3 regions of the Chitinophaga sancti genome follow, and region 2 is predicted to be linked to each of the others. Evidence: riboswitches for the same ligand, from Rfam matches in the RefSeq annotation. Region 2 holds a riboswitch; each other region holds the start of a gene.

Region 1 (10,907 bases), 2.1 Mb from region 2:
AGCTGCAGTCGGCATGAAGTCGTTTTCTGGTTTAGTTTCCAGTACTACGTGTTCAGCCTCCAGGAAGTGGGTATAATGGTTGTTGTTCCAGGATGGAGTAGCATAAACTACCTTCTCACCCCGGTCCAGGATTGTTCTGAAAGTGGCATAAATGATAGGACGACCTCCACATGAAATCACGATCTCTTTGGTAGGATCGTAGGTCAGCTGCTCATGTTCGGCAATGAACTCGCTTACTGCCTTTCTCAGTTCCAGGATACCATCTGCCGGTGGGTAGTTGGTTAATCCTTCCTTGTAGGCAGTAATAATCTCTTGCTCAAACTCAGCCGGAATGGGGAATACTTTGGGGTCAAAATCCCCAATCGTAAAATTGTAGATTTTCTCACCCTTGGCCTGCTTCTCCTTTATCTCACCGGCCAGCTTAATAATTTCAGACCCGATCAACGTTTCGGCTAAATGAGACAGTTTCATAACCCAAAAGATTTTTTAGTGTTTAATAGATTTTTTGCGCCCGCAAAGCTAACGGATATGCAACTCATTTAAAACAAATGGTTGATTTTTTTACAACATTCCAAATTTGAACGGTTATTTTTAATTTAATTCAATAAATCTGCCATTTTATGGCATTTTATCTAACATAACATTTTGTTATAATGTAGCCTGGTTTATAGGAGAGTACACATTGACATAGGTCTTTTCCACATACCCATGCAGGTTTCATGTGGAAAAAAGCTATAGAATGCCTGATTCTAACGCTGTTCGTAGATTGACAATTCTTTCTATCTTTGTTTGCTCAGGTTGTATAACCTCACCGCCTTTACAGCGGGAATTCCTTAGTAAGTATAATAACAACATATCAACATGAAGTTTATCGTTTCTTCCTCTACTTTGTTAAAACAATTACAGCAGATCAGCGGGGTTATCAACTCCAACACGGTATTGCCTATATTGGAAGATTTCCTATTCATCATTGACAGGAACGAACTAACAGTAGTGGCTACAGACCTGGAGACTGTTATGAAAGTGAAGCTGGAGGTAGAAGCCAAGGAAGCCGGCCGCATCTGTATTCCGGCCAAAATCCTGATGGACTCCCTGAAAAATCTGCCTGATCAGCCACTTACTTTCAACATCGACCTGAATTCCTACGCGGTTGAAATCACATCGGACAACGGTAAGTACAAGGTGATGGGTGAAAACCCGGAAAATTTCCCGAAAGAACCGGCAGCAGATGATACCACTTCCTTTACATTGACCTCTACCGCACTGGTAACAGCCATCAACAAGACCCTGTTTGCCGTAAGTAACGATGACCTGCGCCCGGCTATGACAGGCGTGTTCTTCGAACTGACACCAACCAGCCTGACTTTTGTAGCAACCGATGCGCACCGCCTGGTGAAATATGTAAGAACTGGTGTGGAATGCCCTAAAGCAGAGACTTTCATCGTGCCTAAGAAGCCTTTGAACCTGCTGAAATCAGCCCTGCCTGACAATGATAGCGAAATCAAGATTGCTTATAGCCAGAATCACTTCTTTGTAACACACGATGGTGCTCAGATGATCTGTCGTCTGATCGATGCCCGTTTCCCTGATTACAAGGTGGTAATTCCAAAGGATAATCCTTATCGCCTTACCCTGGTAAAGAGCGATTTCCAGAACGCCCTGAAACGTGTAAGTGTTTTTGCAAACAAGAGCACCAACCAGGTTGCCCTGAGCATTACTGGTAGCGAACTGCAACTCTCTGCACAGGATGTGGATTTCTCTTTCGAAGGTAATGAGCGTATGAACTGCTCCTACACCGGCGATGATATGCAGATTGCATTCAATGCGAAATTCCTCATTGAAATGCTGAATGCTGCAGAAGGTGATGAAATTACAATCGAGCTGTCTACACCCACCAAAGCAGGTATCCTGAAACCTTCTGAAAAAGAAGAGAATGAGGATCTGCTGATGCTGGTAATGCCGCTGATGCTGAATAACTAATTCTTCATTACATTTCTTCGTCTTTTTGGGTGCGGCATGCACGCCGCACCCAAAAAGACACCCACAAAAAAGTCACTCCCGCCTTCGGCAGGAGTGACTTTTTTGCTTGATGAATATTTTCTTTTAATACATAACCCAATCACCCACATAAGTCTGCCTAATTTATTGGCCCACAGCCACTTTCAGCCTTTTTATTCCCCAAATTTTCCGTAATTTAATACATCCATTGTCCCATAAATAAATTCCCGTGTATGGAATCGTTCTTCAATAACATTCCTTCTTACTACCGCACCGCAATACTCGTTGGTGGCCTGGTCCTTCTTTGGGTTTTTGAAGGCGCCTTTCCCAGACTTTATTTCAAATCAAACCGCTACCGCCACGCCGGCACAAACCTCTTCTTCACCCTTACCACCGCCGTCGTAAACTTTGCCCTCGCCTTCCTCATCGTAAAAGCATGTACATTTACCACCAACAACCATTTTGGCCTTCTTTACCTTGTACCGTTACCTAACTGGCTCCATGCCATTCTCGCCATCCTTATGATGGACCTGATCGGAGCCTACCTCGTTCACCTGATCCAGCACAAAATAGCCTGGATGTGGCACTTCCATAAGATCCACCACATCGACACCGCTGTAGATGCCACCACCGCCCTCCGGCACCACCCCATAGAAAGCATCTTCCGCGTCATCGCTCTCTTTGTCGCTGTCATCACCATGGGTATCCCCATCTGGATGGTATTCCTGTACCAAACCATCTCTGCATTCATGTCCCAGTTCAACCATGCTAATATCCACCTCCCTAAATGGCTGGATAATGCCCTGAGCTGGATCATCGTATCGCCAGACATGCATAAGGTACACCACAGCCATTTACAACCGGAAACGGACACTAATTACGCTAATATTTTTTCAATTTGGGACCGCCTCTTTGGCACGTTTAAGAAGGTAAATGATACCACTTCTCTGAAGTATGGACTGGATGAATACCAGGACGAAAGGTATCAGCAGATAGGGGCACTACTAAAAGCACCATTCGACAAACCTTTAAATCAATAAATATATGCAACAGCACACCACTTCGTCCACGTCCACTAAAGTTGCCTGCTACATTTCCCTGTTCGCAGGCGTATCTTCCGCTGTGTATGCATTCGTGGCAAGAAACCCAGAAACAGGTCTTGTCTTTGCTATTGCAGCCATCATCATGGGTGGACTCTCAGATATAAAAGCCCGTAAGAATATTGATGATATGCAGGTCGCTACCGCCGGTATATTCATGGCCGTTGTTGCCCTCGCAGTTACCTTATGGCAAATGTATAGCTGATTCACTCCGGAGGGAGAGGAGTGAACTTACTTACGTGACTTCACTTTTTTCCCTCCTGTTTCTTTCCTGTATTTTTCCAGGTATCCCTCTGCGGCCTTCACAGGAAACAAGACCAGTGAAGTATCCGTAAGGTCTCTGATTATTACAGTATCTATGGTTCTTGTACTATCCGATGATTTCACCCCTTCTGCATGATTCCACAGTAATAATGTATCATGTTGTAACGCCCATTTTTCATACACCAGCGAGTACATATTGATCGCAATCGCTTTCCTGTTTTTCTTCAATTCCATACCCTGCCACTCATTGTCCTTCCCCGTTACAGGCTGCAACCACTTCCCAATCAGTTTTGCCGTGTCGATTACTATGGTATCTGCTACTACGGTAACAGTTGAGTCTTCTACAATAGAAGGCACTGTATCCATTGCAGGCGCATATACCGGGGTATCCATAACAGCCTCCTCTTTCCCAGGCTTACGCGAGTGATGACAGGCAAATGAAAAGATGGTGATAAAACTCACCAGCAGCATGCTATTTTTCATACGCTCAAAGATATGGACTTTTTCCCCTACCTTTATGCTTCACTTTAGGGGTGTTTTCCAGGCCACCATACCCGGAAAGCTGAGATGAGACCCTCAGTACCTGACGCAGCTCATACTGCCGTAGGGAAAAGTACTTGATACAGCTTCTTTTGCTGTAGATATAAGTAACCTGAATCCTCACATCTTCTACCATCCTTAAAGTTTATTGTTTCACCTTAATTCATGCATTCATGGAAGTGACTGTAAACAATAAACTTTATGCGGTGCAGCAGGGAACAACCATCGCTGCCCTCTTACAGTTTATTCAACTACCATCCGACAAAGGACTGGCCGTGGCTATCAACAGGGAGGTAATACCTAAACCCGCATGGCCGCAACACATCTTGCAAACCGCAGATAGTATTACTATCATCCGCGCTACACAGGGAGGTTAATTTTTTCATTTAATTTTTTGTGCACTGCAGGGCATCCCCTCGCAGCAGGACTTCTTATTTCTTCACCCATCTTATTTGTTGTATGAAAATCGAAAACATTTCACGCAATCCACTACCCGCATCCAGGAAAATCTACATTAACGGCGTTGCTATGAGAGAGATAACGCTAACACCTACCCGACTGTATGGTAGTAAAGGAGAAACCACACCTAACGAACCACTCATTGTATACGATACCAGTGGCCCTTACACCGATCCGGCTATTGAGATTGATGTACGCAAAGGGCTGCCAAAACTGCGCGCAGCATGGGCACCGCAAAAAAACGCCACACAGCTGCACTATGCACGCAAAGGGATCATCACACCCGAAATGGAATACATCGCTATCCGCGAAAACCAGGGTGCCGCCCAACAACACATCACACCTGAATTTATCAGACAGGAAGTAGCCGCAGGCAGAGCTATCATCCCTGCCAATATCAATCATACCGAGTGCGAACCAATGATTATTGGCCGTAATTTTTTGGTAAAGATCAATGCCAATATCGGTAACTCCGCCGTCACTTCCAGCATCGAAGAAGAAGTGGAAAAAGCAGTGTGGGCCTGCCGCTGGGGCGCCGATACCATTATGGATCTCAGCACCGGCAAAAACATTCATGAAACACGTGAATGGATCCTGCGCAACTCACCTGTACCTATCGGCACTGTACCCATTTACCAGGCATTGGAAAAAGTAAATGGTAAAGCTGAAGACCTTACCTGGGAGATATATCGTGATACCATCATCGAACAGGCAGAACAGGGTGTAGACTATTTCACCATCCATGCCGGTGTACTGCTACGCTACATTCCACTCACCGCCAATCGTATGACGGGCATCGTTTCGCGCGGGGGGTCTATCATGGCCAAATGGTGTCTGGCACACCACCAGGAAAACTTCCTCTACACCCACTTTGAAGAGATCTGTGAAATCATGAAAATCTATGACGTCTCTTTCTCATTAGGCGATGGCTTACGTCCCGGTAGTATTGCAGATGCCAACGATGCCGCGCAGTTCGCTGAACTGGAAACCCTGGGCGAACTCACTAAAATCGCCTGGAAACACGATGTTCAGGTCATGATCGAAGGCCCCGGCCATGTACCCATGCACCTGATCAAAGAGAACATGGATAAGCAACTGGAACATTGCCACGAAGCACCTTTCTATACACTAGGCCCATTGACGACTGATATCGCTCCCGGCTATGATCATATCACTTCTGCCATCGGCGCTGCCATGATCGGTTGGTTTGGTACGGCTATGCTCTGTTACGTCACACCTAAGGAACACCTGGGCCTACCCAACAAAGAAGATGTACGACAAGGTGTAATTACCTACAAAATAGCTGCACATGCTGCCGACCTGGCCAAAGGTCATCCGGGTGCTCAACACAGGGACAATGCACTCAGCAAAGCCCGCTTCGAATTCCGCTGGGAAGATCAGTTTAATCTTGCACTTGATCCTGACACGGCCCGTTCTTATCATGACGAAACCCTGCCTGCAGAAGGGGCCAAGGTAGCTCACTTCTGTTCTATGTGCGGACCACACTTCTGCTCTATGAAAATAACACAGGAAATAAGGGAAGCAGGCATGGCAGAAAAGTCAACGGAATTTCGCGAACAAGGCAGCACTATATATTCATAATCTGACTGTTATACAATTGCGGTACAGTTTTGGAACCATTTAATCAAACTCCAATACTTTGATACAGATCATCACACATACTGGCAAGATCAATCACGAACCTACACTCTGGTTACAATTGTTGCAGGCAGGCGCCGATAGTATACTGGTACGTAAACCAGGCTGGCAGGAGGCGGATTACGAGATGTTGTTGCTCGAAGCAAATCCATCCTGTTACCCTCACCTCATCATAGCCGATCATCCTGCTTTATGTGAGCGCTATGGCCTGTTAGGGATACATTTTGGGGAGGCCATCAGGGGATCTGTCTCCCAGGAAGAACTGCTTCGCTTCCAGCAGTTAGGTTGCATGCTCAGCACAAGTATTCATAGTGTGATGACCTTACAGGTAGTGAGTAATATCTGGAATCAGGTGCTCATAAGCCCGGTGTTTGATAGTATTTCCAAAACCGGATATAAAGCCGCGTTTGACACCAACTTCCGGTTGGACAAAGATGGCTATGCAGGCAATGTACTTGCGTTGGGAGGCATTAATCAGCATACTGCTGACAAAGCCCGCCATATGCTATTTGATGGCATTGCCCTGCATGGCGCCATCTGGCAACATCCGGAACGTGCAGTACGGAACTTTATCAGTATCCGTGATGCATGGTCAGGCAATTCATTCAGCTCATCATGATTTCTATTCAGTACATTTCACAGCAGACTGACACCTACTCACATCTTGACAATATACGCATGGCTTGCGAAGCAGGCTGTAAATGGATACAATTGCGCATGAAGCATGCGGATGTTCCTACCATTACAGCAACAGCCGCACTGGCGAAAGAAGTATGTGATGCACATAATGCTACACTTATTATTAATGATCATCCTGACATTGCAGCATTAGTGGGTGCACACGGCACACACGTGGGTAAAGAGGATATGACGGTCGCCGCCGCACGTCGGATAGTTGGCCCACATAAAATTGTGGGTGGCACAGCCAATACCCTTCAAGACATCATGCGGCATGTAGCAGATGGCGCCGATTATGTAGGCGTGGGACCTTATCGTTTTACGAAAACGAAGCAAAACCTGAGTCCGGTTTTAGGACTGGAAGGTATTCGCAATATCCTGTCTCAATTGTCGGTTCGCATACCAGTTATCGCCATTGGCGGTATTGAGCGGGAAGATGTTCCTGACCTGTTCAGTACAGGTATTCAGGGCATTGCCGTGAGTGGCCTTATTACACACGCGCCCGATAAGCGGCAGTTATTATCTACACTTTATCAAACCATCACACATGCAGGCATTGAAAATAGCTGATCATACATTTACCTCCCGGTTGTTTTCAGGCACGGGAAAGTTTGCTTCTCTACAGATAATGGAACAGGCACTGTTGGCAGCTGCTACACAACTGGTGACAGTGGCACTTAAGAGAGTCGATATCCATGATATAGGTGATAATATGCTTCGTCATTTGCAGGCTTTTAAGTTAATGCCTAACACCTCTGGTGTGCGTACGGCCCATGAAGCAGTATATGCTGCACAACTTGCCCGCGAAGCACTGGAAACAAACTGGGTCAAATTAGAAATCCATCCTGATCCCCGATACCTGATGCCGGATCCTATTGAGACATTGAAAGCTGCAGAAGAACTGGTAAAACTGGGTTTTGTGGTTTTGCCATATGTACATGCAGATCCTGTATTATGTAAGCGGTTAGAACAGGTAGGGGTAGCGGCAGTCATGCCTTTAGGTGCTCCCATTGGTAGTAACAAAGGCTTACGCACGGCGGATTTCCTTGAAATCATCATTGAGCAGAGCAATATCCCTGTCGTAGTTGATGCCGGTATTGGCAGTCCGTCCGATGCTGCGAAGGCGATGGAAATGGGTGCTGATGCCGTACTGGTCAATACTGCCATTGCAGTGGCAAAAGATCCGGTAGCAATGGCGCAGGCATTTGCAACGGCAGTAGTGGCAGGCAGACAGGCATATGAAGCTGGATTGGCCCCCATATATAAACAGGCAGTAGCTTCCAGCCCTCTTATTGGATTCTTAGATGAAGTATAAGTATGGCAGATTTTAAATCACTCTTTTCCCAATATGATTGGGAGCAGGTCAAAGCAGGTATCTATGCAAAAACAGCTGTAGATGTGGAACAGGCTTTGCATAGCAGCCGACGTACGCTTGAAGATTTCAAAGCATTGATATCACCAGCGGCTACGCCTTATCTCGCGGATATGGCGGCTTTAAGTCAGCAGCTCACCAGGCAGCGGTTTGGCAATACGATGCAATTGTATATTCCACTTTATCTGAGCAATGAATGTCAGAACATTTGTACATATTGCGGTTTTAGTCTTGACAATAAGATTGCCCGCAAAACGCTGAACAGGGGAGAGGTGCTGGCAGAAGTAAAGGCAATAAAAGACATGGGATACGACCATGTATTACTGGTAACAGGCGAAGCGCAGCAAACAGTTGGGCTTCCCTATTTCAGGGAAATGCTAGAACTGATCAGGCCTCACTTTGCCAATATTTCTATGGAAGTACAACCCATGGATCAGTCAGATTATGAAGCGCTGATTCCACTGGGCTTGCATAGTGTATTGGTCTACCAGGAAACTTACCATGAAGCAGATTATAAATTGCATCATCCCAAAGGACGGAAATCTAATTTCAACTATCGGCTTGATACTCCTGATCGCCTGGGCAAAGCGGGTATTCACAAGATAGGATTGGGAGTATTAATTGGTTTGGAAGACTGGCGTACGGATAGTTTCTTCACTGCTTTGCATTTGCAATATTTAGAAAAGACTTATTGGCAAACCCGGTACAGTCTTTCATTTCCGCGTCTACGTCCTTGTGCCGGCGGCTTGATGCCAAAGACGGTCATGAATGACAGGGAACTGGTACAATTGATCTGCGCTTATCGCTTATTATCACCAGAGGTAGAGTTGAGTCTTTCTACCCGCGAGTCTCCGCGATTCAGAGATCATGTAATTCAGTTGGGTATAACTACAATGAGTGCGGGGTCGCGTACAAACCCGGGAGGGTATACGATAGATGCGGATTCATTGGAGCAGTTTGAGATTTCGGATGAACGAAGCCCTTTTGAAATTGCTGCTATGCTACAGGCAAATGGCTATGAGGCAGTCTGGAAAGATTGGGATAAAGCTTTTTAGAATCGCAATTCTAAGCCCACCGAAAAAATACAACAGTCCCACCAGCTGGCGGGACTGTTATTTTTACCTAAATCCATTACTGAAATTTGTTACTTATAAATATAAGTAGCCGCTTAATCTTTGAATTCAAATGTAAGTTGCCCATAATGAACAACAGCATTACGCTTCATTTTGAACAAAAAGAACAGCCAGGCTTATAATAAACAACATGTTCAGTGAACAACTTTTTCCAGATCCCGATACGTTCTCACAGTATCATGAGCACTCTTCAGCGCTCTGCGCTGATTTGCCACCAAATCCCGAATGCTGTATGGCATGGAGATGCTGGAGCCCAACACATCCTCATAAGTCCGCTGCGTAGCATCTTCCCCATACTCACATGCAGACAGGATAGAATGCCTGTCATGCCCTGAAAAAGTAGCTTTCACATCCATCCAGGTTCTGTACAGCTTACCATAAATAGTAGTATTGTGCGTAGGTTCCGCGCCACCATCCTTCAATATATTATTCAGTTGATCTATATATGTAATGCTTTCTTCTTTCATTCTCTGGAACAGTGCTTTCAGGTCGGCATCATCTGTCTGATCAATGGCTTTACGATATCCCTCTACTCTGTCATTATTGATCCGGGTCAGATCATTCAGGGCTTCTATCAATTTCTCGTTCAATTGCATGATGATAGTTTTAAAAATGAATGAAGATGGTTGTGTTCTTTAGTTTCAAAAATGTTACCAGCCTTTTCAGATACCGTGGTTTATTGGCTGGCCCGCAATGAATATACTTACTGCCGACGGAAAGCACTTATCAGTAGCGTACATTTTACCTCCCTCCGGGGAATATGTTCTACAAAGCCTTTTGGTCGCAAATGCAGTATGTATAAGGATTCCGGGGTGCTAAAACGGTTTACACCGCTGTCAGAAGCACTTCTCAAAGCAGAGCTGCTTAACTGGCATAAAATTTCTATTCCTTAAGATAACCAAATCTTTTTGATATGAACGGCTTACTTTATTTAATCGCGATTATTCTGATCATCGGATGGGTTTTGGGCGTGTTTGTTTACTCCGCAGGTAGTTTAATTCACACTTTGCTGGTATTAGCAATTATTGCTATCCTCGTAAATATAATACGCGGTAGAGCTGTTTAAAACAGACTACCTCAGAATAAGAAATTTCATTGACACAGCCGACTTTAAGAAGGTAATTCTTCTTGAGGTCGGCTGTAACATGTTATCTATATTCAATTCGTCTAAAAACAGCCTCAGTAAAGGTTTTTCAGAAAAATAAAACCAGATTTAAATCATGCCCGTATATCTGATTGTTACACTTGTGAAAAATTACCCGAATCGACCATTTAAAGTTGTAGCTAGTCATGTAATGTTTGTTTCATTTCTCTAATTCTAAAAACTCCTTTCTTATGTTCACACGGAAAACCCACTCCGTAACCAGTAATGGTAACGAGGATGGCTTTGCCATGCCTAATGTACATCGCCGTACATTTCTCAAATATGCAGGTATGAGTGCTGCTATACTTTCTGCAGGCTCGGTATTAAGTAGTTGTAGTGATGATGATACTAATGATGGTACAGGTGTTAGCCTCGGTAGTGGGGATGTCGCCGTATTAAATTATGCTTTCGCACTCGAACAACTGGAAGCAGCATTTTATACACAGGTAATTCTTACACCGTATTCCGGCATCACCGACGAAGAAATGACACTGCTGACCGATATTCGCAATCATGAAATTGCACATCGTGAATTCTTCCGTAAAGCCCTCAGTACAGGA
Region 2 (10,907 bases):
GAATGATGGCATGATGAAGAAAGCTATAGAAGTGCTGAATAAAGAGAAAAACGATTAATCATAGAAAAAACGATCAATCATAAAAAACGCTGGTGTCTCAACAACACCAGCGTTTTTTTTATTTAAGAGCTTCCTAAATAAAAAAAGCCTTCCTGCATGCAGGAAGGCAAATTTCTTGTAAAACGTTAGTCTTACTTAGCAACTGAATCAGCAGCTGGAGCAGCAACTGAATCTGCAACTGGAGCAGCAACTGAATCTGCAGCTGGAGCTGTAGCAACTGAATCAACAGCTGGAGCTGTAGCAGTAGAATCTGTAGCAGGAGTAGAACCACCGTTACAAGCTACGAAGAACATACCAGCAGCTGCTGCTAAAAAGAATAATTTTTTCATGCTTTGATAATTTTAAGATGGGCAAAGGTATATAGTTATTTTTAATTATAAAACACTTTCACCCTGATTTTATTAAAAAAACGATTGTTATTTCTTACGGAAGAACAATTTAATAGGTACCCCCTGGAAATCAAAGTTCGTACGCAATTGATTTTCAAGGTAGTTACGATACGGCTGTTTCACATCTTCCGGCAGGTTGCAGAAAAATGCAAATGCAGGCGTATACGTAGGTAACTGGGTCACATATTTAATTTTAATAGGTATACCCCTTACTACCGGTGGATGGAATGCCTCAATTGCCTTCAGCATCACATCGTTCAGCTTGGAAGTCTGTACTTTACGCTGACGGTTTTCGTACACGCGCAGTGCCTCTTCGATTGCTTTGAATATACGTTGCTTTTCTGCTACTGAAGTAAAGATGATAGGCACATCGTTGAATGGCGCCAGTCTTTCTTTCAGCTGCTTTTCGTAATCACGGGCAGTATTGGTCTTTTTATCATCGATCAGATCCCACTTATTCACCAGGATCACAATCGCTTTCCCCTTACGGGCAGCCAGGCTAAAGATGTTCAGATCCTGGGCAGTGATACCATTTACCGCATCCAGCAGTAACAGACATACATCCGCTTCGTCCATTGCTTTGATAGCACGGATCACTGAATAGAATTCCAGGTCTTCATGTACCTTCGACTTACGGCGTAAACCCGCTGTATCGATCAATACAAAATCTTTCTGGAACATTTTGTAATGCGTGTGAATCGTATCCCTGGTTGTACCCGGAATATCAGAAACGATATTACGTTCTTCACCAATCAATGCATTCAGCAGGGAAGACTTACCTACATTCGGCTGACCGATGATGGCAATCTTTGGTATTTCCTTCGCTTCTGCATCTTCATCTCTCACCTCTTCTTCAGGCATCAGTTCTACTACTGCATCGAGTAGCTCACCGCTACCACTACCGCTCATAGAAGACATAAAGAATACCTTTTCGAAGCCCAGACTGTAAAACTCAGTAGCTTCCAACATACGATTGTTGTTATCTACTTTGTTCACCACCAGGATAACAGGTTTGGAAGAGCGGCGCAATAGTTCCGCCATATTATCATCAAGATCTGTAATGCCTGTAGCAGCATCACACATGAAGAGGAGCACGTTTGCTTCTTCCATGGCAATCACTACCTGCTTGCGGATCTCACGTTCAAATACATCATCACTACCGTGTACAAAACCACCGGTATCAATTACATTAAAAGACCTGCCATTCCAGTCTGCCACTCCATACTGTCTATCTCTCGTTACGCCAGAGACGTCATCCACAATGGCTTTGCGCTGTTCCAGCAAACGGTTGAACAGGGTAGACTTACCCACATTAGGACGACCGACAATTGCTACTGTAAATCCAGCCATAATATTTTAAAAATTACTAAACTTAAAACCTATATGTTCTGTTAGAGAGCCGTCTCTATTCAGACACTTAATAACCGTATTCTTTCAGATAAAGATCATTATCTCTCCACTTACCTCTCACTTTCACAAACAACTCAAGGAACACTTTCTGGCCAATGAACTTTTCAATGTCTTCACGCGCCATGGTACCCAGTCTGCGAATACCCGTTCCTTTATCGCCCAGGATAATTCCTTTCTGTGTATCTCTCGTCACAATAATCTCCGCAGAGATTTTCGTCAGTGTTGTTTTTTCCTGGTACTGCGTCACCACTACTGCTGTGTGATAAGGGATCTCTTCTTCATACAGATGGAAGATCTTTTCCCTGATTATCTCAGCTACGAAGAAGCGGGTAGATTTATCTGTTAATGTATCTTCAGGATAGAAAGGATCACTTTCCGGTAGCATGCTGACGATCTGTTTCAGCAGTGCATCCACACCTTTTTTCTGCAAGGCAGAGATGGTGATAACGGTTGCTTTACCCCATTCTTCACATTGCTTTACGATCTCTTCCAGCTTTTCCTTTTCCATCACGTCCATCTTGTTGATCACAAGCAGACATTTTGCTTTCAGTTTCAGCGAATCGAAGAGTTCAAGGTTTTCAGCTACATTGTCTTTCACATCCATCATCAGCAAAGCGACGTCTGCATCTTCAAGAGCAGACTTCACTGCACCCATCATCTTTTCGTGTAACCGGTAACGCGGGTCTATAATACCCGGGGTATCGGAGAATACAATCTGGTATTCATCAGTAGTCACAATACCAGTTATGCGATGTCTGGTAGTTTGAACCTTCGGGGATACAATAGCGAGCTTTTCGCCAATGAGTGCGTTCATGAGGGTGCTTTTCCCTGCATTCGCTTTTCCGAAGATATTTACAAACCCTGCTTTATGCATGTAATTTTTTTCCTAAACTTCCTGAAATAAAAAAATCCCGACCTAGCCGGGACTTCGTTTGTAGCGAGGAGGGGATTCGAACCTCTGACCTTCGGGTTATGAGCCCGACGAGCTACCTCTGCTCTACCTCGCAATGAGAGTGCAAAGATAGACAAAGATTCATCCCTGCCAAATATTTTTTAAAAGAAATCCTGCTAACATTTAATCCCGGTCATAAACTCAAACAATAAAATATACTACTATCAAGGCTTTCAAGGCAGTACTTTTGAGCAAAAAATAATTGAATATTTGTTTTTCTTCATTTACATGAACCAAAAAACTCACTCCTGCCAACGGCAAAAGTGAGTTTTTAAGATTCAGGAAATTGACAATATCAATGAACTGCCGACATCACTCCAGGGATAAAGAACAGACCTATAGACGAAAACTATCCCTTTTAAAAAGGAAATTCATTAAAATGGCAAATCATTTCTTACACCTTCATCATCCTCTTCTTCATGCTCCTTTTCTAATTCATCCTCACTTCGCTCCTCCTCTACCCCTGCACTTCCGGTTCCCAATACTCCCCTCGCTCCCGGCAGCAACGCCAGCTCCGATACTCTCATGTTCACACCTGCCAGCACCTCGCCCTGCTTACCCGCATACCCTTTGAACACAGGCCGGCCTTCTACATACACCAGCGTACCCTTTTTTAAATACGGACCCAGATTATCCCGCTCCCAGACAGAACAATTAATCCATGTAGTACGCTCCTGCACTACTCCCATTAAGTTTTTAAACTGTTCATTTTGTGCTACACTGAATGACAGCACAGATTTCCCGTTGATGACTTTTTTCAAAGCATCATGCCCCAGATGGCCAATGACCGAAAGTCTGATCATGCAATTACAAATTGATGGTTAACATTAAAAAAATAAAACGTGTGAAAACTTTCCAGGGGGGATAATATATATGCAATTCTAATTTAACAATTTTCTTCCATTTAAAAAATTTTTCTCTATACCTTTGTTCCGGAATCCGGTATGTACCAGCGTACATTTTTTCAAACCACCAGCCGGCTTCACCTCGGGGTGCCTTACTATCAGGCTGAGATCAGACCCGTTGAACCTGATCAGGTAATGCTGATTAGGAAAGGTAAGTGAATCAATTCTTCCTTACCCACATATGGCAAGCTGCACGCACATGCGTAGCAGAAAACTTAATGCTACCCTCATACCGTAGCTTTTTAAACTGTTGAGTCCATGAGACAATTCTTACTGTTATGGCTGGTTTTCAGCGCAGTCTCGGTACATGCACAAACCGTGCTTACCGGTATAGTCACTGACAAAAAAACCGGCCGCCCCCTTGAAGGCGTGTCCGTCAGCATTATTTCTGCCGACAATACCGGCGCCCATTCCAATGCCAATGGGGTTTACCGCATTTTACTCCCTTCACAGGGCACCTTTACTATCAAAGCAACTTACCTGGGCTTTCAGCCCCTCACTACCTCTGTGCATACAAACGGTACCCGTACCAATGCCGATCTGCAAATGGAAGAAACCGGCCTCTTCGTACAACCTGTTGAAATTACCAGCCTGCGCGTAGGCCAGCATGCGCCATTTACTCAATCTACTATCACTGCCGAAGAGATTAAGAAGCAAAACCTGGGACAGGATCTGCCCATCCTGCTCAATCAAATGCCGGGTGTGGTGACCAACTCCGATGCTGGTACTGGCATTGGTTACACCAGTATGCGTGTAAGAGGTACGGACATCACCCGTATCAATGTTACGAACAACGGTATCCCTGTCAATGATGCGGAATCACAGGGCACCTATTTTGTAGATATTCCAGACCTCGCTTCCAGCGTGAGCAGTATTCAGCTGCAACGGGGTGTAGGTACTTCTACCAACGGTGCCGGAGCTTTCGGCGCCTCTCTCAATATCAGCACCAACGATTACAGAGAGAAAGCTTATGGCGAAATCTACAACAGCTTCGGCTCTTTCAATTCATGGAAGAACACTGTCAAAGCAGGTACCGGCCTCATTAACGGCCACTTTACCGTAGATGCGCGCCTGTCAAGAGTCACCTCCGATGGATACATTGACCGTGCCAGCTCCAATCTCAAAGCTTTTTATACTTCTGCCGCATATATATCTAAGAACACCGCCATCCGCCTCAACATTTCTTCAGGCACTGAAAAGACTTACCAGGCATGGAACGGCGTACCACAGGATTCCCTGGCTACCCACCGTACCTATAACTCTGCCGGACAAAAATCGGATGGCTCTTATTATAATAACGAAACGGACAATTACCAGATGGACAACTACCAGTTGTTCCTCAATCAGGCCCTCAGCGATAAACTGAACTTCACCGTTGCTGCTCACTATACCAAAGGCAAAGGGTATTACGAGCAGTACAAAGAAGCGCAGGCATACAGTGATTATGGCCTTGCCAATCCTGTTATCAATGATGCAGAAGTGACCAGCACAGACCTCATCCGTCAGCTATGGCTGGACAATGATTTCTATGGTAGCATCTTCTCTGTCAACTACCAGGATACTAAATTCAGCTGGAGTGTAGGTGGTGGATGGAACCGTTACGAAGGCAATCATAACGGACAAATTATCTGGGCACAATATGCCATCGACAAGGATTATAAATACTATAACCTGGATGCAATGAAGCGGGATGCAAACATCTACTGGAAAGGTGAATACAAAGTGACCAAAGCCCTCCGTGTATTTGCTGATCTGCAATACCGCGATGTGAAATATAACATTGATGGTTTTGAAGATAATCCTACACTCATCCAGCATAACAAATACAACTTCTTCAATCCCAAAGCAGGTATCACCTATTCACTCAATGAGCAACAGGATGTATATGCTTCCTTCGCTATTGGAAATAAAGAACCTAACCGCGATGACTTTGAAGCAGCGAAACTACAAACACCAAAGGCTGAAAGTCTGCGTGATGTAGAAGCAGGCTACACCCTGCGTACACACCACCTGGTATTGCAGGCGAACGTGTACTACATGAACTACAAAAATCAACTGGTACAAACCGGCAAACTGAATGAAGTAGGTGCTTATACCCGCACGAACATTCCTAAAAGCTACCGCACCGGTATTGAATTACAGGGTACACAGCGACTGGGCAGATATTTCAGCATTGGTTTGAATGCGGCACTCAGTCAGAATAAAGTGAAAAACTTTGTGAGCTATATCGATAACTACGATACTGGTGGTCAGGATACCCTCGTGTCCGGCAGCAGTAATATTGCCTTCTCTCCTGCCTTTGTAGGTGGTTATACATTGACTGCAAAGCCAGTAAAGAACCTTGAAATAGCCCTGATAGGTAAGTATGTAAGCCGTCAGTACCTGGATAATACTGGCGATAAAGAACGTAGCCTGGATGGCTATTATACCAATGATCTGCGCATTAATTATATCGTACCACAAAAGCTCTTTAAAGAACTGGGATTACAATTCATGCTGAATAATATCTGGAATGCTATGTATAGTCCTAATGGTTATACTTATATGTACAGGGAAGGCGGACAGTTATACTCTTCCAACGGATATTACCCAATGGCCGGAACGAATTTCTTTGCAGGGATCAATATCGGATTCTAATTTTAAAAAGGACATATTATGAAAGGGAGTGTACCAGTATAACGGTACACTCCCTTATTTTTTTTATATCTTCGTCGGGAGCCCTAAATGTTAATCTGGTATGTCAATTAAAGAACTGATCAAAACAAGATGGACTGTCGAGAGTGACAGGATCACGATTTACCCGTATGGATGGTACTTTGTCATAAGCGTTATTCTTGCCGTACTCTTTATTGGATTTACTATTGCTGTGTATGTAATGGAACCTTATAGTTTTGGTACAGCCATGTCTATTCTAATTCCATTTTTTCTCGTCATGATCGTGTTGTTTTTTGCGAGTGGGTATACCCATGTTGTCTTTGATAATAACAATTTCAAAATGACGAAGCGCTGGATGGGAGTTGTGCCCGTAGTCACCAAATCATTCGATCAGCTGCATGGTGTGAATGTAATGAAGCAATCCACCGGTGGTTTTAACTTCAGGATCTATCCAAGGAATGATAAGTTTGGAAAAGGAGTGGCGATTTCCTCTTATTATAACAAGGAATCGCATCCGAATTGTGTGACGTTTACACAGGAAGTGATTCCTCTTATCCACCGGTACCTGGATATGAATAGTCCACTGCCTGAACAGAAGGAAATCATTACAGCATACCAGTACTTTACGGAGAGCAATGGTATCTACACGTATAAACAACGTAGGTTGGCTATGGTCATCTTATTCATCGCCTGTATAGCACTGGGTATTCATGAATGTACACCGTTTGCATATAGTATGTATAAAAGCAATGCTTTGCGTATTGGTATGCTGGTAGGGCCTTTCCTGTTTGCAGCGGTATTTCTGAATGCGCTGTTCATGAAGATCGTCTTCGATACGAAGCAGCGGATAATAGAAAAAACCAGTCCGGCAAGATGGGGGAATCTGAAAATGCCATTCGAATATTTCCAGAACTTTCATATGATCAGGAAAACCACGAATGGCGCTTATTCCGGTACGGAGGTACATATGATATTCCATGAGCCGGGGGCGAAGAATACAAAAAATATGATGATCCGGCAGGTGCAGAATACCAAAAAGATTGATAGACTGGTAGAAGAGATAAAAAGTATTATGAGATAAAAAAGGAGCGGAATAATTCCGCTCCCTTTAATAAAATAGGTTAGTAAGTCTACTTAGTCAATGCTGCAATCGCTGCATCTACTTTGACAAAGTTAAACCCTTTCAACACATCTTCCATCATTTTATTTATTTCCGCAGTCCCCGGGTTCCCAATACTTCCCTCATGGGTATGTTGTACTGCTTTTTCAGGTGCAAAATTCCCCTTCTCTATATCCAACCCTACCTGCTTGTAAGCCTCTCTGAAAGGCACACCTTCCAGCACCAGCTTATTTACCACTTCCACACTAAACAGGTACTGATACTTTGCATCATCCAGGATATTCTCCTTGATGCGAATGTTAGACAACATCAACCCTGTCATCTGGATGCAATCTTTCAGCACCCCAAATGCAGGAAACAAATTCTCCTTCAGCAACTGCAGATCACGGTGATAACCAAGAGGTAAATTGGTAATCATCATCGCAATCTCATTTGGCAACGCCTGCAATTTATTACAATGAGAACGGATCAGTTCCCACACATCCGGGTTCTTTTTATGCGGCATGATACTACTACCAGTCGTCAGCTCATCAGGGAAGGAGATAAAACCAAAATTCTGGTTCATAAACAACGTCGCATCCATCGCCATCTTAGCCAGCGAAGCCGCAATACCTGCCAGTGCAAAAGATACGATCTTCTCCGTCTTACCACGCCCCATCTGTGCATACACCACATTGTAATTCAGGTCGTCGAAACCTAACAACTGGGTGGTGAGTGTACGGTTCAGCGGGAAAGAAGAACCATATCCCGCAGCAGAACCCAATGGGTTTTTGTTCACCACTTTGTAAGCGCCCTGCAGCATCGTCAGGTCATCTACCAGGCTTTCTGCATACGCACCAAACCAGAGACCAAATGAAGAAGGCATAGCAATCTGCAGGTGTGTATACCCCGGCATCAGGCGATCTTTATATTCTTCACTCTTTTGCTGCAACAGGTCGAACAGGCCTTTAACTTCCTTTACTAATACTTGCAACTCCGAACGCAGGAATAATTTCAGGTCTACTAAAACCTGGTCATTCCTGGATCGTCCGCTATGGATCTTTTTACCAACCTCACCCAAACGGCGGGTCAGCAGCAGCTCTACCTGGGAGTGAATATCTTCTACCCCATCTTCCAGTACAAAGTTGCCTTCCTGTATCTCTTTGTAGATCTGTTTTAATTCTTTTTGCAGCACAGCCAATTCGTCTGCTGTAAGCAGGCCAATCGTCTGTAGCATCGTCGTATGTGCCAGTGACCCAAGCACATCGAAAGGCGCGAGAAAAGCATCCATTTCACGATCTTTACCTACCGTGAATTTATCTACTTCAGCAAGGGCTGCTTTGTCTTTTTGCCAGATTTTCATTTCAAATTAGTTTTTAATAATCTCTTCCAACAATGATATATAACTGTCTATTCCCTGTCTCACTTCATCCACAAAAATGAACTCATCAGCGGTGTGTGATCTGGCAGAATCGCCAGGTCCCATCTTGATAGAAGTAGATGGAATCAATGCCTGATCAGAAGTGGTAGGTGAACCATAACAGGTCTTTCCTAACCGCACGCCTGCCTGTACAAACGGATGGTCCAGCGGAATACCGGAAGGACGCATACGGATAGAACGCGGCTTTATTTCACACTTCACATTTTCCTGGATGATCTCCAGGATTTCTTCCAGGGTATACTGTTCTGTTACTCGTACATCTACTACAAAAGATACATCTGCAGGCACCACATTGTGTGCTTTGTTCGATGTATTGATCACGGTAACACTCATCTTCACAGGACCCAGTGTTTCAGATACTTTTGGATACTGATAGGTGCGGAACCATTCAATATCTGACAGTGCCTTATAAAGGGCATTTTCGCCCTCATTTCTCGCCGCATGACCAGCTTTCCCATACACTGTACAATCCAGTACCATCAGGCCTTTTTCGGCGATGGCCAGTTGTGTTTGTGTAGGTTCACCAACGATCGCAAATTCAATGGCTGGCAACTGATCGAGAATGCTTTCGATACCATTGTGACCACTGATCTCTTCTTCGGCAGTAGCGGTGAGAATAATGTTATATTTTAAATCCTGCCTTTCGTAGAAATGCAGGAAGGTGGCGATCAGGCTGACCAGGCAACCACCTGCATCATTACTCCCCAATCCATACAGTTTGCCATCCTCAATATCAGGCGAGAATGGATTACGTGTATATTGCGGGTTTGGCTTTACAGTATCGTGATGGGAATTGAATACGATCACTGGTTTGGCAGGATCGAAGTATTTATTTTGCGCCCAGATGTTATTCAGATGCTGGTTGAAAGGAATGTTTCTCGCAGTCAGAAATTCGCCGATCAGTTTAGCAGTATCCTGCTCTTCCCTGCTCAGGGAAGGTGTTGCGATCAGTGATTTTAACAGTTCAACAGCGTCTGCATACAATTGTTGGTTCCACATAGGTGTTAGCGTATTAAGGTGCCGGCTACTGTGTCAGAGGTATTGCTCAGCACATCGTCTGCATGGCCGATCAGCACTTCATTTACCCCACTCTCAATCGCAGCAAATGCGTTGTTCAGCTTAGGAAGAATACCGTCTGTCAGCACGCCGTCTGCCAGTAGCTCGTTATAGATTTGACGGTCGATCAGGTTAATGACTGCATTGTCGTCCTGTGCGTCGTGTAGTACTCCTTTCTTTTCGAAACAGTAAATCAGTCTTACGTTATATACTTTCGACATCGCAATCGCCAGCGCACTGGCGATGGTATCTGCATTTGTGTTCAGTATCTGCCCTTTGCCATCGTGGGTCAGGGAGGCGAATACCGGTGTCAGGTCAGCTTCCAGCAATGCTTTCAGCGGTGCGGACTGTACCTGGTCGTTATTAATGTCTCCTACAAATCCGTAGTCGATCTCTTTTACAGGTCTTTTTACAGCAGGGATAATGTTGGCGTCTGCACCTGTCATGCCGATGGCGTTACAACCGTTTGCCTGTAATTTTGCCACCAGTTGTTTGTTCACCAAACCACCATATACCATGGTCACTACGTCAATAGTATCCGCGTCTGTAATACGGCGGCCATCTACATATTTTGATTCGATACCCAGTTTATCACCTATTCTTGTCGCTATCTTTCCACCACCGTGTATCAGTATTTTCTTACCCTGAATGTTAGAGAACTTTTGTAAAAAAGTATCCAGTAAAACAGGGTTGTCGATGACGTTACCGCCGACTTTAATGACAAAAAGATCGATCATATTTTACTTAAAAATTGGGAGGCATCCCTTGCGGGATGCCTTCATATTATTTATTCTTCAAAATCTCGCTTAACACAGCCTGCGCAGCCCATACACGGTTGCCGGCTTCTGGTATGACGATCGAATTCGGACCATCCAGTACCTCATCTGCAATCACTACATTTCGCCTTACCGGCAGACAGTGCATGATCTTCGCATTGTTC
Region 3 (10,907 bases), 380 kb from region 2:
CAAGTATCTTCAACCTTCCATCACTTCGCCCTTTCCTGTTCCTGGTCAGCCGTATTATCACTGTGATTCCGTTTACGTGCAAAGGTTTCTTTACCAAAGCGATATGTAAAAGCTATTCCTACTTTCTGAGAATCATACAGGCCCCTATGTGTATAATAACTATCCTTCACCCCGGCTGAATGACTGTTCTGTCCGGATGAACGGAAAATATCATCCATATTCAGTTTCAATGTTGCCTTGTTGTGCCACAGCTTCTTCTGCACCCCTGCATAAATAATATATCTTGGGTTGATGACTTCCTGTCCATTGATATTCCTACCTGAATAATCGCCACTTGCTTCCGCACTCCAACCATGTGTCAGGTCAAACTGGTTATACAATCGTACTCTCACGGAATAAGTACCTGAATTTAACGCTGTGGAGAATGCCTCTCCATGCAGCTGCATTTTTCCCGCCATTATATTTGCATTCATGTCCCACCATTTCGCAGGGTGTAAATTCAGATTGACTAGTAACATGGCAATATATCCCTTCGCCACATTGTCAGGTTTGGTAATATAAATATTATCCACCACGTCACTCATCGTAAAGATGATATCCCTAAACCAGTTGTATTGCAAACCTAATCCCAGCCATTGTTTATACTGGTACTTTAACTCAGTTCTGTAATTCGTTTGTGGGCGCAGATTAGGATTACCCGTTTCATATGTATAACTATTCGCAAAAGCCACAAAAGGATTTAATTGTTGATAATTCGGTCTGTTCACTCTTCTGCCTATGTTCCAGCTCAGTGTTTGATTACCTGCACTATCTAATTTATAACTCAGGAACACAGTCGGAAATAACTGTGTATAATTCCGCTTAAACACAGATGTTGCATACGCGGTATTCCCCGGTTGTCTGCCCGTGATGTTTGTATTCTCTACACGCAAACCGGCCTGTGCACCCCAGCGTTTCCATTTCTTCTTTGCACTGATATATGCCGCATTGATATTCTCATCATAAATAAAATGATTGGAATTACTATCCACCTGTACCCATTTCTCATTATAATACCTGGAATCATAATCGTTCTTTACAAAACTCGATTTTGCACCCGCTTCAATACCAATAGGATGTACATAATCAGCCTTCACCGCAAAGATCTGCATATCAGACCATAACCGGTAATGGAAGAAATCATCGTCATTATTCAGGTTTTGTTCATCGTGATTGTTATAAGAAATATAACTGGCATCGGCAGAAAGTTCGTGGCCTTTATTATTGAATCTATGCAGGAAGTTCAGGTTGCCACTAAAGTTTTTCCAGTTGGCATCACTATAAGTAAACCCTTTGCTGATACTATCATTGTTGGCATCACTGGTATATCCCCTGGTATAAATACTGGGTCTTTGCTGTGCATTTACTTCAAACCCGATTACATTTTTTGCATTTAAATTATAATCCATGCCCAGTCGGATCCCCTTGGTATTGGACCTTCCTTTTACATGCGTATGCAAATACACACTCAGGCTATCTGCAAAGTAATCCCTGTTTGTCTTATCATCATCATACGCTGCATCTCTGTTATAACTGAAACTGGCAAACCAGTTCATCTTTTTATAGTTATAGTTGATATTCAAAGAATTGTTGGATCTGGTATAAATGCCCTGACTCGCACTGAGCGAAATATTTCCTGTCAGCCCAAGAATGGTATTTTTCTTCAATCTTAAATTGATTACGGCACCCCCACCTGCATCATATTTAGCGGGTGGCGCATCCATCAGTTCTATCTTATCGAGGGTGCTACCGGGTAATCCTTTCAGGTAGTTCGCCAGATCCTGGCCAGACATATAAGTGGCTCTGCCATTGATCAATACCAATACTCCTTTTCCATTCAGTTGGATGGTACCATTATGATCTACAGTCACACCCGGTGTTTTATTCAGCACTTCAAGAGTATTGCTGCTGGCGGCACTGATCATCGCATCTACATTTACAACAGTTCTGTCAATACTCTGTTCCAGTAATGGCTTTTTACTGATCACTTCAATGCTTTTAAGCTGTACTTGCTTGGGTTTGGAGGTATCCTGTGCAGATGCCTGAATAACTGGAAATAGGCTGATAAAGATGGCGATTATGGGTCTCATTGCTGTGTTATTTTTAGCAAAGATTGGCCAGCAGCAGGGGGAAGCGAAATTTTAGTGATGTAACTGGTCATATCCGTGACGAAAACCTTATTTTCAAGGTTCGTCAGTCATTTTCACAGGTTCGTCATTATTGGCTGGCAAAATGGGGGTTGTGACTCATATTTGTACCACAGAAATACAATCGATATGAAAACGGTGGGAAACTTGAAATTACATCTTATGGTAGGAATATCAACCGGCATTGTGTTGTTTATTCTGATAAGACAATTTGTGCATACAATCACCGCCATGGACGATGAGGAGATTGCCTTTGCATTGACCGTAGGTTTTTTGGCGGCAGTATATACAGGACGGTTTTTATCTTTCTTATTCATTGATGAAAAAAGACAGGTATCTTATCGTCCCCTTATTCTTCTTTCCATTATATTTTTATTATCCAGTTGTTTTACTTGTCTCTTTATAGGAAAGGCCCTTCAGCGTCATGATTTCTTCCACGATTTTCTGTTCCCGATGTCGTTCCTGATCATGAGCCTGACCCTGGGCATGCTCATCAAACTATTCCGTACCCGGATCTTCACACACTTACATGAGGCCCAGATCCTGGCGGCCAACAGTCAGAGTGAGCTGCAAAATCTGCAATCCCAGTTAAGTCCGCATTTCCTGTTCAATACCCTCAATAATATGTACGGTCTTTCTATTACAGCACCAGGCAAAGTACCGGCCCTGCTGTTGCAATTGTCCGATCTGCTGCGATACTCTGTATACGATGCCAAGGAAATGTTTGTACCTTTAAAAGACGAGCTGACATACATCAACAACTACATGGAGTTTGAGAAGATCAGGATAGGGGAACGCCTGCACCTGAACACGGTAATAGAGCCTTTTGACGATACGAATGATATGATTGCACCGATGCTCATGATCGTATTTATAGAAAATGCTTTTAAGCATTCTAAAAATACCACCAACGACAAGATCTACATTGAAATCATGATCAGGCGCTGGAGTGACAGCATCCTCTTCTCCGTAAAAAACTCCAAAGGAGAAGTACCGGAACACAGTGGTGGCCTGGGACTGGAAAATGTAAGAAAGCGCTTATCTTTACTGTATCCCAATCAGTATGACCTGAACATAGATGATGGAGATAAATATTTCACGGTACAGTTGCAGCTAAAAATTAAGAATCATGAGAAAGATCAATTGTCTGATAGTAGACGATGAGCCAATAGCCAGGCAGATAATACAAACGTATTGTAGTCACTTTCCGATGTTGAACATCATCGCCTCCTGCGGCAATGCGCTGGAAGCAAAAGCTATTGCACAACAGGAAGACATAGAACTCATTTTTCTCGATATCAACATGCCGGTACTGAATGGACTGGCATTTTTAAAAACACTCAAGTACCAGCCACAGGTGATTTTCACCACTGCTTACAAAGAGTATGCTGTAGAAGCCTTTGACCTGGCGGCCACAGATTACCTGTTAAAACCCTTTTCATTGGAAAGGTTCATTATAGCAGTGGACAAGGCTTTGGAGAAACTAACAACACCTGAATTCACCGCCAGTAAAAAGGAAAACTTCATCTTCATCAAGGCAGATGGAAAGATCTATAAAATACAGTACGAAGATATTTACTATGCAGAGGCCAGTGGTAATTATACCAAAGTAGTCACTAAGCAACGTACCATTCTCCCTACTATCACCTTTTCCGGTTTTGAAGAGTTATTACCTGCTAATTTATTTATCAGGATACACCGTTCATTTATTATCAACAAAGCCAGCATTACGCATATAGAGGGCAACCGGGCATTTATAAATACCACAGAGATCCCTATAGGCAGTAATTACAAAGACAATTTTCTGAAACAACTGGGGTTGTAAGTTTAAATGCGCAGACCCAGTCCGGCGGAGAAGTAGAACATGTTATAACCTGTTTCAACCCCTGTGATCAGGTGCTGCGGTAGCACATAACTACCTGATAGGGAACAGTTGAATTGCTTGTAGACAAATACAACGGGCAATGAGAATTCATACGAGAGTACATTGAATTGTTCACTGCTTTTAGTAACGGCTTCCGGTTGGGTCGGAATGAGGTTAAAGAGCTTCTTTTGTTCGTAATAAGTATTGCTGAAATTCTGTGTGCCGAAGTAAGCGTATGCGGTTGGATTAATACCAATTGCAGCGTGTTTTTTGGGAAGACGGATCAGGAAGAGATGATCTAATCCTGCGGCTGCGCCTACGTCTGTTTTGTTGCTGAACTTCAGGTTTCCATTGATGTTGAAAGTGATCACCTTTGTTTCTAAGGCGACATTAAAACCAGTCTGTGATTTTACAACAGATTGAATGAGGCGGGTATCTTTTTCATACAGGTATTGATTGTAAAAGATATTGCCGGATACTTTTTTGTTTTGACCAAAGCGATAACCCCCTTCCAGAATAGTCGCAGTATAATCCAGCGTATTGACTGGGTTGTTAATGAAAATCATGCTTGCCTGCGCATACAATCCCATTTTCAGCTGGTAGCCGATGCTGGGGTTGAGCAGACTACTTTTTAGACTGTCAGTACGACCGTAATAGGAGATCCTTGACTGGAAATCCAGGTTAGCGGTAAATACATTCCTGCGTGTGTCAGTCTTAGTGGTTTGTGTTGAGTCCTGTGCACGCAGGAGTAAAGGCATGGCAATACCAGCCAGCAAAAGGAATTGTATGCGGGCAATCATGATATAATAAATGATGGTTACTAAAGGGGAGAGGAATTAATTATTGGCATTTACATGACCGGATACGTTGGCGCTTGCGCTGGCAGATGGTTTAGCAGCGGTAGCAGTAGACTTCACGTTGGCAGCAGTGGTAGTAGTTGCTGACTTTACATCGTTAGCCGTGTTAGTCGCCGCAGTTTTGGTAGCGGTAGCAGTAGACTTAGTTTCATTAACTGTGTTAGTTGCCGTTGTCTTGGTGGCTGTCGCTGCTTTATTTGCAGTACTCTTCACCTCACTGGTCGCCGCCTTTGTATCTACATTTGCATTGGCTGTTGTAGCAGAAGTAGTTGCTACATTTGTACCTGTTGCTGCCGTAGTCGTGTTTGAAGTAACACTTACGCCGGTAGTACCCTTAGTGCGTTGCACAGCAGCAGTCGTATTTGCAGCTGTATTACTGGTAGCCGTAGTAGTTTTGCTCACAGTCGATTGGGTTGCATTTGCTACTTTGCTGGTCGTTTTATTAACTACAGCTGCATTGGTCTTAGCAGCTACAGAACTACTGGTAGCAGATGTAATACCTAAATTTACCTGGGAGAAACCTGCATAGCTAAAGAACATAGCGCCTGCTGTCAGCAGGAATTTGAAACGTGCATTCATGTTGATATGGTTTTAGGTGATTCAAAAAAATACGTACCGGAAGAAAATCCATAATTATGCCAGACTCAAAAATGCCTGGCATAATAAGTTTACGTAATCACCTAACTCATTGGTTTTGTTTTTTAAAAAAAGAAAACCAATTCACCACCCTGCATTATTTGTTCGTATGTAATCGCATGTCCTTTCAGCTCTTTTCCATTATAAAGCAGACTCCTCCTGCCTCGTCTCTGAACCGCCTTCAACTGGAATTTTTTATTATCAGGCAATAAAATAGTGACTTTATCAAAAATAGGTACAGACAATTCATAGTTGTTACTCACCGGATCTACAGGGTAAAAACCCATTGAAGCAAACAGGTACCAGGCAGACATCTGCCCTGCATCATCATTCCCACTTAAACCACCCGGTCCATCAGCGTATTCTTCTGCCAGGATTTTATGTACGGTTTTACTTGTCTTTTCAGGTGCAGCAGTGAAGTTGTACATAAAAGGGATCTGGTGCCCCGGCTCATTCCCATGCCAGTATTCATCCTTTCCAAACAAACTATCCAGTGAAGCTTTCAGGTTTATTTTTTTAGCTAGTCCAGTTACATCCTGAGGTACGTAGAATGTGTACTGCCTGGGTGTACCTTCTGTAATATAAGGTTCTTTCTTATCAGCATTAAATGGACTATACCAGCTACCATCTGCATACTTACCTCTTGCCATGCCTACCTTCGGATCTATGACATTATTATAATTCTGCGCACGCTTAGCCAATATTTCATAATCTGCTGTCTTACCCAAAGCTTTCGCCACAGTAGACAATGCATAATCATCATACGCATATTCCAGTGTGCGGCTCACCTGTTCCTTTTTATGAAATGCAATGGGCACACTATCTTCCATTGGAATATATCCATACTTTATATAACTATCCAGTGCTCTTCTGCCTTTCCCGTTTAAGTAATCATCACCTTTGCTCATTTCAAAAGCATTCTTCCGCATCAGTTCATAAGCTGCATTCACATCATAATCCCTGATCCCTTTATTGAAAGCAGAAGCAATAAAAGCCGTAGCGTGATCCCCGATCATTGCAGCTGTATAACTATTCCAGCAGGGAAATATAGGCAACCATCCACCTTGCTGTCCTTTCAACACTAAAGAGTTGACAAAGTCATTCACCAACTTTGGCTGTAATATTTCAAATAAGGGCAATTGCGCCCTGTAAATATCCCACATAGAGTAATCATCATAATAATCCCCTTTGCTGACACGCTCATTCTGGTAATCTCCTGCAAATCGAGGATATTTGCCATCTACATCATTGAACAACCTGGGGTGCTGCATAGCATGGTATAACGCCGTATAGAAAATACGTTTGTCTTTTTCCCTGGTTGTTTCCACCTGTATCTGGCTCAGTGCTTTGTTCCAGACGGCTTCATTCTTTGCTTTCAAAGCAGCAAAATCCCAATCGGGTATTTCAGCTTCCAGGTTTTTACGGGCATTATCAATACTGGTAAAAGAGGTTCCAATACGTACTCTTACCTGTTCACCTTTTTGCAGGTAATAAGCCGCATAGCCAGATTTATCTAAGGGAGTCACCGTCTCTATCTGCATAACAAAATAGCCACAAAAACCTGCCGGTTCTCCCCACCCCTGATAAATACGATGCACAGGATTATAACCTGTTATTTCATGCCTGTAGGCATTAATCTTCACAATACCTTCCTGCCGGTCACTATTTGGTGTCAGCAACAGGTACAGGCTATCCGTCTTTTCCATAGTAAACTGGAACATGCTACATCTTAAAGTAGCCGTGATCTCCGTACTAACAGCCGGTAGGGTTAATTTATAGTATGCAGGGGTACTGATTTCCTTGTCATGAGAAAAAGGCGTTGCGTAGTTAGTCGTAAAGTGCCCGGTGATAGGCATAATGGTGAAACTACCATAATCCTGTGTACAGGAGCCACTCAGCCAGTGTGTACCTCTAAACCCGGTCAACAGGCTGTCTCTGTAAGTATATGGAGGAAAACATTTGTTTTCGGTCGTATTGGTTTGCGGTGTCCATTGCGTCATACCAAATGGCAGTCCAACTGCCGGAATGGTGTTGGCATAAGATTCAGTGCCACTGCCATGTTTCTGGGAAGAAGCCGTTGTACTGGCTGCCGTGCCCGAAAGTGGCTGAACATAACGTAGAAGGTCTGATGTCTGGGCAGAAACACTTCCGTGGAAAAGACAGGCGATAGCCGCCATTGATACAATTAACCGCATAGACACAAGTATAAAAAATAATTATGTCATTTTTCTCCCGTTGTTTGCTAAATTTGAGCAGGCTTTAGGGGTGTTCCTTCATTGGAACTGAGAATTACTCTTCGAACCTGATCCGGCTAGTACCGGCGTAGGGAAAAGCAGCTGCTTAGCGCATGCGCACTCCTGGCCATTATACTTAAAATCAATATGGCATTATGAAGGAGTTTATCAGGGAACAGATCCTGGCTGTTCGGCAACAATCCCCGCTGGTTCACAGTATCACAAATTATGTAGTCATGAATAATACTGCCAATGCATTGCTGGCAGTAGGTGCATCTCCCATTATGGCCCATGCTCATTCGGAAATGGTGGACATGGTCAGGATTGTAGGTGCACTCGTAATTAACATCGGTACCCTCGATGAATACTGGGTAAAGAGTATGGAACTCGCTATCGGTCAGGCAAATACCCTGGGTAAACCATGGATCCTTGACCCCGTTGGAGCAGGTGCGACCCCTTACAGAGATGAAGTATTAAAACAATTACTGGAACTAAAGCCGACCATTATCCGTGGCAATGCTTCTGAAATCATGGCGCTTGCCCGTAAGAATGCCGGCACTACCAAAGGCGTGGATAGCACCGAGGAGAGCACTGCCGCTGTAGAAGCAGCTCGTTTTCTGCAACAGGAGTTTGGCAGTGTCGTGTGTGTATCCGGTGCTGTGGATATCATTGTTGGCAAAGACACGACTATATTATTATCAAACGGACACCCGCTGATGGCAAAGGTGACAGGAATGGGTTGTACAGCTACCGCACTGATTGGCGCTTTTGCAGCTGTTAATCCCAAGGATCCCTTTTGTGCAACCGTTTCGGCCATGGCTCTGCTGGGTATAGCAGGTGAAAAAGCGGCAAAGATGTCTGCCGGCCCGGGTAGTATGCAGGTAAATATACTGGATCAATTATATCAACTGACAGATGATGTAGTGGCTTCACTGATTAAAATAGAGGAGTCCAATGTTTAATCGCAGATTATACCTGGTCATCAGCGAAGAAGCCTGCAAAGGCAGAGATCTGGTTACAGTGGCGACTGCAGCTATAAAAGGTGGAGTAGATTTAATTCAGTTACGCGAAAAAGAACTGGATAACCCTGCTTTTTTAGAACGTGCCCTTCGTCTCAAAGAAGCGCTCATTCCTCATAGGGTACCCTTGATCATCAACGACAATTTATGGGTGGCACAGCAATGTGGCGCTACAGGTATACATGTTGGTAACAGTGATCTGGCGCCATTGGCTATCAGGGCACAATGGCCTTCCTGCGGAATCTTAGGGTATTCCATAGAATATGAAAAACAGATCTATACAGCCGATGCAGAGGCTTCAGATTACCTCGCTCTAAGTCCCATTTTTGCAACACCAACCAAAACGGATACCGTTACAGAATGGAAACTGGAAGGGATCAGGCATATCCGTGCTCTCACAGATAAACTACTGGTAGCGATTGGCGCTATCCACGCAGGCAATGCGGCAGATGTGATCAAAGCAGGAGCAGATTGTCTGGCCATTGTATCTGCTATTTGTGGGGCACCGGACCCTGAAAAAGCAGCTGCTACCATTCGTCTTCAAATAGAAAAAGCTCTATGACAAAATATAAATATGTACCTGTGTTGACCATCGCAGGTTCCGACAGCGGGGGAGGGGCAGGCATACAGGCTGACCTGAAAACCTTTGCTGCATTGGGTTGCTTTGGAACATCCGCGATCACAGCGATCACGGTACAAAATACATTGGGCGTAACAGGGATCCATAGTATTCCCCCCGAAATTGTAACAGGCCAGATACGTGCCGTGATGGATGATATACAACCGGCTGCCATAAAAATAGGGATGATACATTCACCTGCGTTAGCATTAGCGCTTGCCGAAACGCTGGTATTATATCCCAATGTACCGGTAGTACTCGATCCTGTCATGGTGGCGACCAGTGGAGACCGGCTGATAGAATCAACCACCATTTCAATACTGAAAGAGAAATTATTCCCTTTGGTATCATTGGTTACACCCAACCTGGATGAAGCGGCTATCCTTGCAGACATGCCTTTGCAAGATCTTTCTGGTATGCAACAGGCAGCAGATCGTATTTTACAAACAGGTTGTAAGGCGGTGTTGGTAAAAGGGGGGCATCTGGCAGGTAAAGAATTGTTTGATGTCTATAAAGATCAGGGGAATAATGTACATATCATATCCAGTCAGCACATAGATACTGCAAATACGCATGGTACAGGGTGTACCCTATCTTCTGCTATCGCAGCTTATCTGGGTCGTGGAGAAAAGTTGGTGACAGCTATTGACAAGGCCAGTCAATATATACATAGCGCCATTGCTGCAGGGCAACATGTACAAACCGGGAAGGGCCATGGCCCTGTGAATCATTTTTTTGCACCTGAAAAACAAATTACACATGAGTTGGAGTGAAAGAGCCTGGCAGCGTACCGCCCGTATTTATGACGAGATTATTGAGATGCCATTTATAAAAGAACTGATAGATGGAACATTACCCATAGAAAAATTCAAATTTTACATTGCGCAGGATGCACTATACCTCGAACAGTTTGGACGTGCATTGTCATTGATAGCGGCAAGAGCATATACCGTAGAACAGGTATTGCAATACACCCGTTTTGCAGAAGGCGCTATTGTAGTAGAAAACGCTTTGCATGCTGCTTATTTCAAAGAATACGACATTACAGAAAAGACAGCTGTTTCTCCATCCTGCCATCATTATACCAGCTTTTTATTGAGTACCTGTGCATTGGCTTCGGTAGAAGTTGCTATGGCGGCAGTACTGCCTTGTTTCTGGATTTACAAAAGAGTAGGTGATTACATCTATGCACAACAAACCGCGGCGGATCACCCTTATCGTAACTGGATAGATACGTATGCGGGAGAAGCCTTTGGCGAACTGGTAAAGAAAGCGATCGCATTCTGCGATGCCGTGGCCACACCCGCTTTAGAAGAGGCTATGCATGGGGCATATGAGAAAGCATGCCAGCTGGAATTTATGTTTTGGGACAGTGCATACAGACTTGGAAAATGGAGCGTTTAAGTAGTTGGTAGTCCTATTTTTTTTGGTATATTGAGGGCATGACCCAACAACAAAATCCACGAAAAACAATCGTAATCTTCCTGCTGAT

The links. A riboswitch is a leader RNA that binds a small molecule or an ion and turns the genes downstream of it on or off. The one in region 2 is predicted to bind thiamine pyrophosphate.
Region 1: another riboswitch for thiamine pyrophosphate. It lies ahead of thiS (sulfur carrier protein ThiS); the one in region 2 lies ahead of SIO70_RS29175 (TonB-dependent receptor).
Region 3: another riboswitch for thiamine pyrophosphate. It lies ahead of thiM (hydroxyethylthiazole kinase); the one in region 2 lies ahead of SIO70_RS29175 (TonB-dependent receptor).

The regions. Positions count from the first base shown of each region.
Region 1 is NZ_CP139247.1:1,095,790-1,106,696, forward strand. Features, by position in the region: gene SIO70_RS04485 (pyridoxal phosphate-dependent aminotransferase) at 1-471, opposite strand, end outside; gene dnaN (DNA polymerase III subunit beta) at 862-1,980, shown strand; gene SIO70_RS04495 (sterol desaturase family protein) at 2,232-3,038, shown strand; gene SIO70_RS04500 (hypothetical protein) at 3,043-3,303, shown strand; gene SIO70_RS04505 (lipocalin family protein) at 3,330-3,845, opposite strand; TPP riboswitch at 3,882-3,989, shown strand; gene thiS (sulfur carrier protein ThiS) at 4,076-4,279, shown strand; gene thiC (phosphomethylpyrimidine synthase ThiC) at 4,362-5,963, shown strand; gene SIO70_RS04520 (thiamine phosphate synthase) at 6,022-6,639, shown strand; gene SIO70_RS04525 (thiamine phosphate synthase) at 6,609-7,268, shown strand; gene SIO70_RS04530 (thiazole synthase) at 7,246-8,013, shown strand; gene thiH (2-iminoacetate synthase ThiH) at 8,016-9,125, shown strand; gene SIO70_RS04540 (PA2169 family four-helix-bundle protein) at 9,338-9,799, opposite strand; gene SIO70_RS04545 (lmo0937 family membrane protein) at 10,117-10,269, shown strand; gene SIO70_RS04550 (ferritin-like domain-containing protein) at 10,539-10,907, shown strand, end outside.
Region 2 is NZ_CP139247.1:7,295,345-7,306,251, forward strand. Features, by position in the region: gene SIO70_RS29145 (S41 family peptidase) at 1-58, shown strand, start outside; gene SIO70_RS29150 (hypothetical protein) at 192-389, opposite strand; gene der (ribosome biogenesis GTPase Der) at 477-1,799, opposite strand; gene era (GTPase Era) at 1,867-2,733, opposite strand; tRNA gene SIO70_RS29165 (tRNA-Met) at 2,795-2,866, opposite strand; gene SIO70_RS29170 (single-stranded DNA-binding protein) at 3,186-3,614, opposite strand; TPP riboswitch at 3,790-3,882, shown strand; gene SIO70_RS29175 (TonB-dependent receptor) at 3,975-6,353, shown strand; gene SIO70_RS29180 (hypothetical protein) at 6,454-7,452, shown strand; gene argH (argininosuccinate lyase) at 7,502-8,833, opposite strand; gene SIO70_RS29190 (M20 family metallo-hydrolase) at 8,840-9,910, opposite strand; gene argB (acetylglutamate kinase) at 9,916-10,704, opposite strand; gene SIO70_RS29200 (N-acetylornithine carbamoyltransferase) at 10,751-10,907, opposite strand, start outside.
Region 3 is NZ_CP139247.1:7,679,890-7,690,796, reverse strand. Features, by position in the region: gene SIO70_RS30800 (outer membrane beta-barrel protein) at 21-2,129, opposite strand; gene SIO70_RS30795 (sensor histidine kinase) at 2,349-3,350, shown strand; gene SIO70_RS30790 (LytTR family DNA-binding domain-containing protein) at 3,316-4,011, shown strand; gene SIO70_RS30785 (hypothetical protein) at 4,014-4,850, opposite strand; gene SIO70_RS30780 (hypothetical protein) at 4,887-5,486, opposite strand; gene SIO70_RS30775 (GH92 family glycosyl hydrolase) at 5,609-7,738, opposite strand; TPP riboswitch at 7,795-7,889, shown strand; gene thiM (hydroxyethylthiazole kinase) at 7,933-8,739, shown strand; gene thiE (thiamine phosphate synthase) at 8,732-9,358, shown strand; gene thiD (bifunctional hydroxymethylpyrimidine kinase/phosphomethylpyrimidine kinase) at 9,355-10,188, shown strand; gene SIO70_RS30755 (TenA family protein) at 10,175-10,819, shown strand; gene SIO70_RS30750 (CPBP family intramembrane glutamic endopeptidase) at 10,858-10,907, shown strand, end outside.